One region of the Sedimentibacter sp. MB35-C1 genome, then DNA from elsewhere that is predicted to be linked to it. Evidence: a T-box and tRNA genes for the amino acid it is inferred to sense, from the RefSeq annotation. Region 1 holds a T-box; the other regions hold tRNA genes.

Region 1 (3,285 bases):
GAGATGACAATAAAGATGTCATTTGGACCTGATATCCCCTTGACCGGGTACCTCTTTTCCTTAGTCCAGATTAACAATAGCCTTTATTCTTCTTACCCCCGATGATGAACTTTGCTCCTTTATGACTTTAAAATAACCCAGTTCAGATGTATTAGAAACATGAGGTCCTCCACAGATTTCTAATGAATATCCTGGAATCTCATAGACTTTAACAATATCTTCATATTTACCTTCGAAGACTCCTAAAGCTCCACTTTTTTTAGCATCATCTAAATTCATTTCCATATATTTAACCTCAAGATTCTCTTGGATCGCTTTATTAACCAGACTTTCAACTTGATCTATTTCTTCTTTCAATAACTTTCTATCAAAAGAGAAATCAAATCTTAACCGCTCAGAGTTTATATGGCTACCTTTTTGATAAACTTGGTTCCCTAGAACTTTCCGTAATGCACTATTAAGTAGATGAGTAGCTGTGTGTAGTCTAACACTGTTACTGTTATGTTCTGCCAGGCCTCCTTTGAATTTTCCAGCAGCTCCGCTTCTAGATTTATTCTGATGCTCTTCAAACTTTGTTTTAAAACCTTCTATATCAACAAGTATTTCTTTTTCTTGTGCTAGTTCAAGAGTAAACTCAATGGGAAATCCATAAGTATCATATAATCTAAATGCTAGCTCTGAACTCAAATATTCACCAGCTTTTATTTGATCAAAATACTTATTTGCCACTTTCAATCCACTTTGCAAAGTCTTGGTGAATTTGATATATTCCTTACTTAGTTCTTCAATTATATAATTTTTACAGGATTGGACTTCTGGATATGCTACATTATACATTTCAATAACTTTTTCAGCTAATTCAAGCATAATGTTCTCTTCAATACCTAATTTATATATCATCCGTATTGTACGTCGAATAAGTCGTCTAAGTATATACCCCTGCTCAGAGTTTGTTGGAACTATCTTTTGCGGATCAGCGAGAATAAATACAGAAGCTCTAATATGCTCACATATAATTCTGAAGCTATTTTTATTAATTTTGTCGTAACTAACTCCACTTAGTTCTTCTAATCTCTTAATCAGTGGCCTAAACAAATCTGTTTCATATACATTTTGGAGATTATTTGCTAGAATCAGTAACCGTTCAAAGCCTAATCCTACATCTATATTTTTTTGCTCTAGCTCAGTCAGATTTCCTTCTTTGTCTTTGTAGTATGTCATGAAAACATTATTACCTAATTCAATATATTTACCACAATTACAAGCAGGTCCACAATTTTCACTACAATCGTGTGTATCATTTACATAAAACATTTCTGAATCAGGACCACATGGCCCTGTTTCACCTGCCGGTCCCCACCAATTTTCATCATCACCGTAATAAAAGATTTGATTACTACTTAGACCTAACTCAAGCCAAGTCTCTACCGCTTCCGCGTCATAAGGTACAATCTCATTTCCCTTATAAACCGTCACTGCTAATTTTGAAGAAGGTATTCCAATTTGCGCTGTAAGAAATTCATAGCTCATAGAAATAGCTTCTTTTTTGAAATAATCACCTAAGGACCAATTACCCAGCATCTCGAAAATAGTTAAGTGATAATCATCACCTACCTCCTCAATATCTCCTGTTCTTACACATCTTTGCACATTCACAAGGCGTTTTCCTAATGGATGTTCTTGTCCTAAAAGATAAGGAATAAGTGGTTGCATGCCAGCGGTTGTATATAATACACTAGCATCATTTTCAGGAGCTAACGATGTGGCTGTGACTACTTCATGTCTCCTTTTTTTGTAGTATGATACGTAGAGTTCTCTCAATTCATTCGCTTTCATAATCCTCTTCCTTTCTTAAAAATAATATAAAAAACCCTAAGCTTTCAAAGCTTAGGGCGAATTCTTAATCCGTGGTACCACCTAAATTCAGAGATTAACTCTGCACTCATAAAGTACGGGTAAATGATAATACCGATACTATATCCTATGATAACGGTGGATCTCCGTTGAAGCCTACTCATTATTTCAGTTCAAAGCTCCAAGACTGCTTCAATATATGGATTGTGAAGATTCGCACCAACCATCTTCTCTCTGAACAATACCTATATATTTACTATTTCTCTTCTTCGCCTTTATTATTAATTCCAATAATTATACTACTAAAGTTTTTCTTTGTCAAATGTTAAATTCTACTTACTCTGCACATGAGGTGTAAAATCTGCAAAGTTCATACTCGCATAATCTATGCTATGCACAATATAATCATCTATATATTTCTGTGAAATTAACCACACATAGTTGTGAGAGTTATAGTTAGAGCAAGCCAATACATAGTCAATATTGGAAGAAGATTTTACTAAAGTTAAAAACTCTTTGCTCATTGCTAATATTACAGGTTGTGGTTTTTCATCATAAACGACTGTACCTAACGGAGAAGTATCCTCAATCAAAAACATTTTAATAACTTTTTCATTTGAAATCATATTTTTGCTTTTCAGATTGGTTATGTATTCATCAAGTTTTGGATAATGGTTTTAAAAGCATTTGAAACATTGGCTATATAGTTAGAATATGAACTAACACCTTTTATAGTATCATGTAAATATACTCCCTCTTGATTATTGGGAATTTTATCAAATTTTCTTTCAACCCTTGCCTGTTCTTGACGATTTACACTACCTTTTCTTTTGTTTTCGTAACAATCAAATTCAAAATGTTCAATTAACAATATATAGTGCAGTTTTTAGCTTTATATGCAAAAGCCACCCACGCCAGCTAGATTTTCACTTTGTAAATCACTTGTTGAACTGCAATCTCTTAGCTTTGCGTTATATATTGTTGCGGCAAATCCACCAAAACCTAATTTTGCTATTGTGTCAACAGTACTGACTGATATAGATAGTTCACTTATGTCAACATCTGCCTTACAGTTTTCAAAATTTATATAACCGCTAGATATATTTCCGCCGTCTACATATGATATAAATCCACCACCACATACATGGAAATAACTAGCCAAAACAAAGTCTATATTATTAACTTTACAGGAATCAATAACGAGAGGCACCTCTCCGCCGTTTAAATATCCCGTAACACCTCCAAATCAACGATAAAAGGATACCAACAATTTGCTTATCAGCGTGGTGTATTCAGTCGTCCGTTTTTGAACTATATATATGCAATGGTTCCATATGTGATACAGGAAGCTGAGCTGATAAAAGTCATTGAAACTATGAAAACTTGGTTTCATCACGAAACAAAATAATATTACTATAGTGCTTTAAAGAA
Region 2 (3,285 bases), 1.2 Mb from region 1:
GGTATCCCACAACTTCGGTAATAGATTTTAGCCCCGGACATCTTCGGCGCAAAACCACTCGACCAGTGAGCTATTACGCACTCTTTTAATGAATGGCTGCTTCTAAGCCAACATCCTGGTTGTCTGTGTAGTTTTACATCCTTTTCCACTTAATCTATATTTTGGGACCTTAGTTGGTGATCTGGGCTGTTTCCCTTTTGACTATGAAACTTATCTCACATAGTCTGACTCCCTAGCAACATATATATGGTATTCGGAGTTTGATAGGTTTTGGTAACGTATAACGCCCCTAGACCATTCAGTGCTCTACCCCCACTATACTTACTTGAGGCTAGCCCTAAAGCTATTTCGAGGAGAACCAGCTATCTCCGGGTTCGATTGGAATTTCACCGCTATCCACACGTCATCCCGTAGCTTTTAAACGCTAATGGGTTCGGTCCTCCACCAGATTTTACTCTAGCTTCAACCTGCACATGGATAGGTCACCCGGTTTCGGGTCTACAACATGCAACTTTCGCCCTTTTCAGACTCGATTTCTCTTCGGCTCCTAACCTTTGGTTATTAACCTTGCTGCATATTGTAACTCGTTGGCCCGTTCTACAAAAGTACGCGGTCACACTTTTGTGCTTCCACTGTTTTTAGGCTCAGGGTTTCAGGTTCTTTTTCACTCCCCTCCCGGGGTTCTTTTCACCTTTCCCTCACGGTACTATTCTCTATCGGTCACTGGGTAGTATTTAGCCTTGGGAGGTGGTCCTCCCTGCTTCCCACAAGATTCCTCGTGTCCCGTGGTACTCTGGATCATATCCTCGCTTCAAACTGTTTTGCTTACGTGTCTATCACATTCTTTGGAGGAGCTTTCCAGCTCTCTTCGGCTACAGTTTTCTGTCTCTTTGATATGTCCTCAACCCCAAGTATTTCTACTTGGTTTGGGCTCTTCCGCTTTCGCTCGCCGCTACTTACGGAATCATTTTTTATTTTCTCTTCCTAAGGGTACTTAGATGTTTCAGTTCCCCTCGTTCCCCTCATACAGCTATTTATTCACTGTATGATACATAAGGTTTACCTTATGTGAGTTTCCTCATTCGGATATCTGCGGATTATCGGCTGCTTACGCCTCCCCGCAGCATTTCGTAGTTTGCCACGTCCTTCTTCGGCTCCCAGTGCCAAGGCATTCGCCCTTAGCCCTTTCTATCTTGACCTGTTTGTCATTGTTATGTCTTCATAACATTTTTTTTTGGTTAAATTGTATTTATTATTTAAAATTTGAATTTAACTAATGTCTTCTCTTTTCATTTTCCTATGCAATTTTCAAAGTTCTGTGGTTTCCCTTTAACTTTGTCGTTAAAGTGGTGGAGATAAAGAGATTCGAACTCTTGACCCCCTGCTTGCAAGGCAGGTGCTCTCCCAACTGAGCTATACCCCCACATTATGTGGTTTTAAAAAGAGCCACTTTATACTGTTAGCTCAACAGTCTTATTTAAAATACATAATTTTTATTGTTTTTAAATAAGCAATAAAACAGCATAAGTCCTTTAGTTCTCCTTAGAAAGGAGGTGATCCAGCCGCACCTTCCGATACGGCTACCTTGTTACGACTTCACCCCAGTCATTGATCCTACCTTCGGCGCCTGCCTCCTTGCGGTTAGCTCAGCGACTTCGGGTATTACCAACTTCCATGGTGTGACGGGCGGTGTGTACAAGACCCGGGAACGCATTCACCGCGACATTCTGATTCGCGATTACTAGCAACTCCGACTTCATGTAGGCGAGTTGCAGCCTACAATCCGAACTGGGATCGGTTTATTGGGATTTGCTCCGGATTGCTCTTTCGCTTCCCTTTGTACCGACCATTGTAGCACGTGTGTAGCCCAAGACATAAGGGGCATGATGATTTGACGTCATCCCCACCTTCCTCCGATTTATCATCGGCAGTCTCTTTAGAGTGCCCAGCTTTACCTGCTGGCAACTAAGGATAAGGGTTGCGCTCGTTGCGGGACTTAACCCAACATCTCACGACACGAGCTGACGACAACCATGCACCACCTGTCTCCCTTGCTTCCGAAGAAGAGAGTACATCTCTGCACTGGTCAAGGGGATGTCAAGCCTTGGTAAGGTTCTTCGCGTTGCTTCGAATTAAACCACATGCTCCGCTGCTTGTGCGGGTCCCCGTCAATTCCTTTGAGTTTCAGTCTTGCGACCGTACTCCCCAGGCGGAGTGCTTATTGTGTTTACTTCGGCACTGACCATCGCTGGCCAACACCTAGCACTCATCGTTTACAGCGTGGACTACCAGGGTATCTAATCCTGTTTGCTACCCACGCTTTCGTGACTCAGCGTCAGTTACAGTCCAGTAAGCCGCCTTCGCCACTGGTGTTCCTCCTAATATCTACGCATTTCACCGCTACACTAGGAATTCCGCTTACCTCTCCTGCACTCAAGTAATACAGTTTCAAATGCTAACTATGGTTAAGCCTTAGCCTTTTACATCTGACACATACTACCGCCTACTCACCCTTTACGCCCAGTAAATCCGGACAACGCTCGCCCCCTACGTATTACCGCGGCTGCTGGCACGTAGTTAGCCGGGGCTTCCTCCTTGGCTACTGTCATTTTTTTCTTCACCAAGGACAGAGTTTTACGATCCGAAAACCTTCTTCACTCACGCGGCGTCGCTGCATCAGGGTTTCCCCATTGTGCAATATTCCCCACTGCTGCCTCCCGTAGGAGTCTGGACCGTGTCTCAGTTCCAGTGTGGCCGTTCACCCTCTCAGGCCGGCTACTGATCGTCGCCTTGGTAGGCCTTTACCCCACCAACTAGCTAATCAGACGCGAACTCATCCTATACCTCTAACGATTTGACTCATCAACCATGCGGTCATCAAGTGTTATATGGTTTTAATCCCGGTTTCCCGAGGCTATTCCTTTGTACAGGGCAGATTGTTCACGCGTTACTCACCCGTCCGCCACTAAGTATATTCCGAAAAACATACTTCGTTCGACTTGCATGTGTTAGGCACGCCGCCAGCGTTCGTCCTGAGCCAGGATCAAACTCTCGTTTTATATTCTTGCTCAAGATAGCGCTTAGCTTATCTTTGTCTTTCTTTACTTTGGTTCTTTTTTTCTTTGAACTCTCAAAGGTTCTTATGCTGTTTTATTGTCTAGGTTCTTCGCTTCTATTTCGAAGCTTTTTTAGTCTAACATACTTGTCATATGTTGTCAAGAAATATTTTATTATTTAATTTTCCGCTTAAAACTCATTGCGGTTTACCTACCATCGATTTTTCAG
Region 3 (3,285 bases), 640 kb from region 1:
ACAGTGAGTTGCACATTTGTGCTTCACGCTAAACCCAAGTGACAACACACTTGAAATTCGAGAGCTAAGTGAAAAGGTAAATCTAGTGGCGGACGGGTGAGTAACGCGTGAACAATCTGCCCTGTACAAAGGAATAGCCTCGGGAAACCGGGATTAAAACCATATAACACTTGATGACCGCATGGTCGATGAGTCAAATCGTTAGAGGTATAGGATGAGTTCGCGTCTGATTAGCTAGTTGGTGGGGTAAAGGCCTACCAAGGCGACGATCAGTAGCCGGCCTGAGAGGGTGAACGGCCACACTGGAACTGAGACACGGTCCAGACTCCTACGGGAGGCAGCAGTGGGGAATATTGCACAATGGGGGAAACCCTGATGCAGCGACGCCGCGTGAGTGAAGAAGGTTTTCGGATCGTAAAACTCTGTCCTTGGTGAAGAAAAAAATGACAGTAGCCAAGGAGGAAGCCCCGGCTAACTACGTGCCAGCAGCCGCGGTAATACGTAGGGGGCGAGCGTTGTCCGGATTTACTGGGCGTAAAGGGTGAGTAGGCGGTAGTATGTGTCAGATGTAAAAGGCTAAGGCTTAACCATAGTTAGCATTTGAAACTGTATTACTTGAGTGCAGGAGAGGTAAGCGGAATTCCTAGTGTAGCGGTGAAATGCGTAGATATTAGGAGGAACACCAGTGGCGAAGGCGGCTTACTGGACTGTAACTGACGCTGAGTCACGAAAGCGTGGGTAGCAAACAGGATTAGATACCCTGGTAGTCCACGCTGTAAACGATGAGTGCTAGGTGTTGGCCAGCGATGGTCAGTGCCGAAGTAAACACAATAAGCACTCCGCCTGGGGAGTACGGTCGCAAGACTGAAACTCAAAGGAATTGACGGGGACCCGCACAAGCAGCGGAGCATGTGGTTTAATTCGAAGCAACGCGAAGAACCTTACCAAGGCTTGACATCCCCTTGACCAGTGCAGAGATGTACTCTCTTCTTCGGAAGCAAGGGAGACAGGTGGTGCATGGTTGTCGTCAGCTCGTGTCGTGAGATGTTGGGTTAAGTCCCGCAACGAGCGCAACCCTTATCCTTAGTTGCCAGCAGGTAAAGCTGGGCACTCTAAAGAGACTGCCGATGATAAATCGGAGGAAGGTGGGGATGACGTCAAATCATCATGCCCCTTATGTCTTGGGCTACACACGTGCTACAATGGTCGGTACAAAGGGAAGCGAAAGAGCAATCCGGAGCAAATCCCAATAAACCGATCCCAGTTCGGATTGTAGGCTGCAACTCGCCTACATGAAGTCGGAGTTGCTAGTAATCGCGAATCAGAATGTCGCGGTGAATGCGTTCCCGGGTCTTGTACACACCGCCCGTCACACCATGGAAGTTGGTAATACCCGAAGTCGCTGAGCTAACCGCAAGGAGGCAGGCGCCGAAGGTAGGATCAATGACTGGGGTGAAGTCGTAACAAGGTAGCCGTATCGGAAGGTGCGGCTGGATCACCTCCTTTCTAAGGAGAACTAAAGGACTTATGCTGTTTTATTGCTTATTTAAAAACAATAAAAATTATGTATTTTAAATAAGACTGTTGAGCTAACAGTATAAAGTGGCTCTTTTTAAAACCAAATAATGTGGGGGTATAGCTCAGCTGGGAGAGCACCTGCCTTGCAAGCAGGGGGTCAGGAGTTCGAATCTCCTTATCTCCACCACTTTAACGACAAAGTTAAAGCGATACAGAACTTTGAAAATTGCATAGGAAAATGAAAAGAGAAGACATTAGTTAAATTCAAATTTTAAATAATAAATACAATTTAACCAAAAAAAAATGTTATGAAGACATAACAATGACAAACAGGTCAAGATAGAAAGGGCTAAGGGCGAATGCCTTGGCACTGGGAGCCGAAGAAGGACGTGGCAAACTACGAAATGCTGCGGGGAGGCGTAAGCAGCCGATAATCCGCAGATATCCGAATGAGGAAACTCACATAAGGTAAACCTTATGTATCATACAGTGAATAAATAGCTGTATGAGGGGAACGAGGGGAACTGAAACATCTAAGTACCCTTAGGAAGAGAAAATAAAAAATGATTCCGTAAGTAGCGGCGAGCGAAAGCGGAAGAGCCCAAACCAAGTAGAAATACTTGGGGTTGAGGACATATCAAAGAGACAGAAAACTGTAGCCGAAGAGAGCTGGAAAGCTCCTCCAAAGAATGTGATAGACACGTAAGCAAAACAGTTTGAAGCGAGGATATGATCCAGAGTACCACGGGACACGAGGAATCTTGTGGGAAGCAGGGAGGACCACCTCCCAAGGCTAAATACTACCCAGTGACCGATAGAGAATAGTACCGTGAGGGAAAGGTGAAAAGAACCCCGGGAGGGGAGTGAAAAAGAACCTGAAACCCTGAGCCTAAAAACAGTGGAAGCACAAAAGTGTGACCGCGTACTTTTTGTAGAACGGGCCAACGAGTTACAATATGCAGCAAGGTTAATAACCAAAGGTTAGGAGCCGAAGAGAAATCGAGTCTGAAAAGGGCGAAAGTTGTATGTTGTAGACCCGAAACCGGGTGACCTATCCATGTGCAGGTTGAAGCTAGAGTAAAATCTGGTGGAGGACCGAACCCATTAGCGTTTAAAAGCTACGGGATGACGTGTGGATAGCGGTGAAATTCCAATCGAACCCGGAGATAGCTGGTTCTCCTCGAAATAGCTTTAGGGCTAGCCTCAAGTAAGTATAGTGGGGGTAGAGCACTGAATGGTCTAGGGGCGTTATACGTTACCAAAACCTATCAAACTCCGAATACCATATATATGTTGCTAGGGAGTCAGACTATGTGAGATAAGTTTCATAGTCAAAAGGGAAACAGCCCAGATCACCAACTAAGGTCCCAAAATATAGATTAAGTGGAAAAGGATGTAAAACTACACAGACAACCAGGATGTTGGCTTAGAAGCAGCCATTCATTAAAAGAGTGCGTAATAGCTCACTGGTCGAGTGGTTTTGCGCCGAAGATGTCCGGGGCTAAAATCTATTACCGAAGTTGTGGGATGTCGTAAAGCTCTTCATCTGTTCAATGAAACGATAACTGAGGACATCTCAGTTCAAAATCCTTCATTAATTAAAATAGATAAAAAGGAAGGATTTTTGAAAAGCTCTAACGGGGCTAAAATCAAAATTGAGCGAATGAAGAGATTTACGACATCGGTAGAGGAGCATTGTGTACGGATAGAAGCACTACCGAAAGGAGTCGTGGACTGTACAGAAGAGAGAATGTTGGCATGAGTAGC

The links. A T-box is a leader RNA that pairs with one kind of tRNA and senses whether it is charged. The one in region 1 lies ahead of RBQ61_RS16390 (alanine--tRNA ligase), so its partner is inferred to be a tRNA-Ala.
Region 2: it encodes a tRNA-Ala, which carries the amino acid that the T-box ahead of RBQ61_RS16390 (alanine--tRNA ligase) is inferred to sense. The anticodon was not compared.
Region 3: it encodes a tRNA-Ala, which carries the amino acid that the T-box ahead of RBQ61_RS16390 (alanine--tRNA ligase) is inferred to sense. The anticodon was not compared.

Annotation. Positions count from the first base shown of each region.
Region 1 is NZ_CP133188.1:3,366,812-3,370,096, forward strand. It holds gene RBQ61_RS16390 (alanine--tRNA ligase) at 61-1,836, opposite strand; T-box leader at 1,886-2,133, opposite strand; gene RBQ61_RS16395 (hypothetical protein) at 2,187-2,480, opposite strand; gene RBQ61_RS16400 (hypothetical protein) at 2,501-2,725, opposite strand; gene RBQ61_RS16405 (hypothetical protein) at 2,747-3,016, opposite strand.
Region 2 is NZ_CP133188.1:963,651-966,935, reverse strand. It holds rRNA gene RBQ61_RS04510 (23S ribosomal RNA) at 1-1,199, opposite strand, end outside; tRNA gene RBQ61_RS04505 (tRNA-Ala) at 1,348-1,423, opposite strand; rRNA gene RBQ61_RS04500 (16S ribosomal RNA) at 1,547-3,059, opposite strand.
Region 3 is NZ_CP133188.1:2,730,104-2,733,388, reverse strand. It holds rRNA gene RBQ61_RS13210 (16S ribosomal RNA) at 1-1,506, shown strand, start outside; tRNA gene RBQ61_RS13205 (tRNA-Ala) at 1,630-1,705, shown strand; rRNA gene RBQ61_RS13200 (23S ribosomal RNA) at 1,851-3,285, shown strand, end outside.